One region of the Lysinibacillus sp. BNK-21 genome, then DNA from elsewhere that is predicted to be linked to it. Evidence: riboswitches for the same ligand, from Rfam matches in the RefSeq annotation. Region 1 holds a riboswitch; the other holds the start of a gene.

Region 1 (2,206 bases):
AAATTAGACTTTTTATTAATTAAATATGATATTCGATTTCATCTACAAAATCCCATTCATATGGTGTTTCTTGGTAAACATAGTAGTTCAACCAGTTAGAGAATAATAGATGCGTATGGGCACGCCATGTATTCATCGGCACTTGTGTCGGATCGTCATTCGGGAAGTAGTTTACAGGAACGGCGATATCTATGCCCTTCGCCACATCGCGACTGTATTCATCGGCTAGCGTTGTCGCATCATACTCTAGATGCCCCGTAATCATAATATTTTTATTATCTTTTGATTGTACAATAAATACCCCAGCATCCTCTGAATAGGATAATAATCGTAGATCTGGATGATTGCGAACCTCGTCAATCGAAACAGATGTATAGCGTGAATGAGGTGCAGTAAATAAATCACTAAAGCCACGTACCAAATCTACAGTTAAATCTGTAATCACATGGGAATAGACGCCTGAGCATTTAGCAGAAAGCTCAACCTTCCCAATGCCATAATGATGATACAATGCAGCCTGTGCCCCCCAACATATATGTAGCACGGATGTCACATTCTTTTTAGACCAATCCATAATTTCTGAAATTTCCTGCCAATAGTTGACCTCTTCAAAAGCCATTTTTTCTACTGGCGCACCAGTTATAATCATACCATCATAGCGTCGGTGTCGAATCTGATTGAACGTTGTGTAGAAAAGCTGCAAATGGGATTTACTCACATTTTTAGACTCGTGTGTGGCTGTATTCAAAAAGGTAATATTGACTTGTAATGGTGTATTCCCCAATAAACGTAATAATTGGAGCTCTGTTTTTTCTTTTTCAGGCATTAAATTTAATATTAATATATTTAATGGACGGATTTGCTGTGTTTTCGCACGATCTTCTTCCATGACGAAGATTTTTTCCTCACGTAAATGTTCTCCAGCTGGTAAATTTTTCGGAATATTAATTGGCATCTTGCTTTCCCCTCTCTATAATCACTCTCTTTTAGCAAATCTTGCTTGCGTAGGATGCAACGAAATTAAAAAATCCTCCTCATTCCATACGAGATAGAATGAGAAGGATTTTTTTCACGTCCACTCTTATCTCTCAAAGGAAAAAATCCTTTGCTGGAATTAGCACCTTTCTAACGATTGTTAGAGGTTGCTGAAGCGTCATCGGGCCAAATCCCTCAGCTTCTCTTGATAAGATTATTTAATTATCTTGAATTGTAACATGAACTTGTTAGAATATCAATAATTCATAGAATATTTTGTGATTCACGCGCATGTTTCTTGGTCATTTGATGTACACTAAGCTTGCTATCTGTGGGGTTTCTACATTTAAAATTTATGGTAAACATGCCGTAATTATGTTACCATATACTTTTAGTAAGAGAGAGGAACGTGAATAGTTTGATTAAAATTGAATTTCCAAAACCAGATCTAGTAATCCGTCAACGTGAACAAGATTTAAAACCAGGTGATGTGCCGATCACACCTTACTTTGGTTTTATTGACTTCCATAAAATCACACGTGATAAAGGCGGCATTTTCTTATTCTATAATGACAAGAATGAGCTATTGTTTGTTGGGAAAGCACGTAAAATTCGTCAACGTATTAAAAAACATTTCGAGGATAATGTATCTCCGATGAAAAACCATCGTGATGAAGTGTTCAAAATTGAAGTCTATGAAGTAGAAGATCCAATGGAACGTGAAATTTACGAAACATATGCGATTAATACTTTCCGCTCTAAATATAACGTAGACAAAGTCTTTTATTAGGCATCACGTAAAGAAACCGAAATCTCATCTAAAGGGATTTCGGTTTCTTTTATCACATAATGGTCATACGATCAATTGGCGTACTCTGACCGTTTATTCGCAAATCAATGGTATCCAGCTCAGGATTCTTGACGGTGATTTTAAAAACATAGGGTTGTGCCTCTTTCCTTTGCTCGCTGCCTTCTTCTAACTGGATAATAAGCCTATTTCCCTCAGCTGTAATACTTGCCAATACATTCCCTTTTGAATAATAAACAAGGTAATATGGAGCATCCTTTTCATGCAATAGTTGTATTCTGTCATTAGAAACGATATTTTTTTGAACATTATCTGGGACAACCGTTAGCTCATGAATCGTTGGTGGATCGGTAGGTGGTGTAGCATTACAGGCTCCTAGCATTAGTAGGCTTATTAAACCTAGCAACACGAATTTTTTCAAGT
Region 2 (2,206 bases), 1.9 Mb from region 1:
TCCTTATAGAAAGTTTGCGCTTTTTGCCTATACAGGGGCATTTATCTGGACGTTCACATTTATATCATTAGGAAAGATGCTTGGAGAGAAATGGCGATTTGTTGGATACTATCTGACTCATTATAGTATCTATCTTATCCTTTTATTTATTGTAGGGATGCTCATTGTTTACTTTCTATTCAAAAAAAGAAATGGACAAACATAAAAGTCGGTATACGCTATACCGACTTTTAAGTTATGGCAAAATAGCAAATGAGCGCACAGGGAAGCCAGATGCTTTTTCTGGCTTAGGTACGATATTGAAGATGATAGCGCCTTTCGCAGGTAGCTTGTCCAAATTCGTCATTAGCTCAATTTGATAGGTGTCTTGGTCAAGTACAAAATATTCGCCATCTAGCTTGCCATTTTTACGAAAATCAGCAGCAGAGTCCGTATCGAAAGTTTCATGACCAATTGCGCTTACCTTGCGTTCTTTTAGTAAAAACTGTAAAGCTTCTAAACCCCAGCCAGGGATATGGTTATGTCCATCTGCATCCTTATTACTGAAAGCCTCTTTATCTGGCCAGCGCTTACTCCAATCTGTGCGTAATGCTACAAATGTTCCTGCTTCAATTTCTCCATGCTTGTCCTCAAAATCAAGAATATCTTCAACACTTAATGAAAAATCATGGTTGCTCGCAGCCTCTTGTGATTTATCAATAACAACAAGGGGAAGAACAAGCTCTTTTAGTTCTAATTCTTCTAAGTAGCGAGTATCTCGCACAAAATGAATGGGTGGGTCGATATGTGTGCCATATTGACCAGGGAACGTGAATTGTTGAGCGAAGAAACCGTCCTTATGAGAAAATAACGTTTCAAATTTAGCGTCCTCAAACATAAAAAAATGTGGTGAATTAGGGCCGAATGTATGTGTTAAGTCAACCCACTGTTTCGATTTTAATAATTGCAATGCTTGTAAAAGTTCATTAGACATCGATTTCCCTGCTTTCTGTAAAAATAGTTGTAAATAAAAAGGAGTCCCCTAATAGAAGAGGACTCCTGCTGCAACAACGGTAGTTCTTCTTCTCATCTTCAAGGCTGATCATTTTGCCAATTGGAATTAGCACCATACTGTTAGCTGGTTGCTGAGACTTCATCGGGCCAATCCCTCCGTCTCTCTTGATAAGAAAAGTAATATAAGAATTTTCAGAAATAACAATACAAACACTTTAGCATAGTTTTTTATAGTTTACAAGTTCACTAGGAATTTTCACCAATTCAAATTTAAGGTGACTCCACAACAATCATTATCAATAAGACGTATTCTAAAACTGTCTGGTGTATAGTTTGTTTCAAATTTCATCGTAATGCCTGTTGATGTGATTAATTTTTCAACCTCTGTTTTATTTGAAAGTTGAGCAGCATTCATTAAATCATGTGCGAATTGTTGGGAGCTATCTATTTTATCCGTAAGTAATTGGGCTTGCTGCATCATTGCCTTTATCCGTGATGCTGAAGCTTTTAATTTGTGTGTATCGACAGGTGGAAAAGGATTATTGGTCGGCATTGCTAGATGTTGCGAAAAGGGTCTAATGGCAAAATGATTAGCGATAGGCGATGTTGGATAATGATAGGGATGCACAAAATACGGATAAGGATTGTAATACAAGGTCATTCCTCCTATCCTATAACTGATATCCTATCTTATGTAGCAAAACGGCTTTCGGTGTTATTAGCAGTGCAATGTTTGTCCTAATCATTGAAAAAGGAAGCTAAAGTAAGCTTCCTTTTAGCCAAGTACATTTAAGACATCATCAATTTTTTTACTATGTGATAAAATGCCATAATTCATCCATGTTAAAAAGTCTACTTCATAGACACAGTTGCTTTTAACGGCAGCTAGGTTTTTCCAAGTAGGAGTTTTTAAAATAGCACGTTCCTCATTTTCATAAATGGAATGTTGTTTATCAAAGGTAATAAATAAATGATCAGCATCTAATTGCAACAATTGAGCAAATGTCAGTTGTGCTTTACGTTGATTGTGCGGAATACTCCATACTAGTGAATGTGGCATTAAACCTAAGTCACGATATAAAATGGGGCCCGTATAGCCACATTCAGGACCCGCATATAGAGTAATGCCAATGGCTGAAATACGGAGAAATGCTACACTTTGCCCATAAACAGATTTGCTAAGAATTCCTTTTGCTTGTTGTACTTTATCTTC

What was found. A riboswitch is a leader RNA that binds a small molecule or an ion and turns the genes downstream of it on or off. The one in region 1 is predicted to bind S-adenosylmethionine.
Region 2: it holds a riboswitch for S-adenosylmethionine, as region 1 does, so the genes downstream of both, ACMGGO_RS00525 (cyclase family protein) here and metA (homoserine O-acetyltransferase MetA) in region 1, are expected to answer to the same signal.

What each region holds. Positions count from the first base shown of each region.
Region 1 is NZ_JBLQTS010000001.1:2,025,222-2,027,427, reverse strand. Features, by position in the region: gene metA (homoserine O-acetyltransferase MetA) at 20-955, opposite strand; SAM riboswitch class I at 1,079-1,190, opposite strand; gene ACMGGO_RS10325 (nucleotide excision repair endonuclease) at 1,394-1,765, shown strand; gene ACMGGO_RS10320 (hypothetical protein) at 1,818-2,204, opposite strand.
Region 2 is NZ_JBLQTS010000001.1:105,602-107,807, forward strand. Features, by position in the region: gene ACMGGO_RS00520 (DedA family protein) at 1-205, shown strand, start outside; gene ACMGGO_RS00525 (cyclase family protein) at 236-973, opposite strand; SAM riboswitch class I at 1,063-1,168, opposite strand; gene ACMGGO_RS00530 (hypothetical protein) at 1,250-1,648, opposite strand; gene ACMGGO_RS00535 (AraC family transcriptional regulator) at 1,769-2,206, opposite strand, start outside.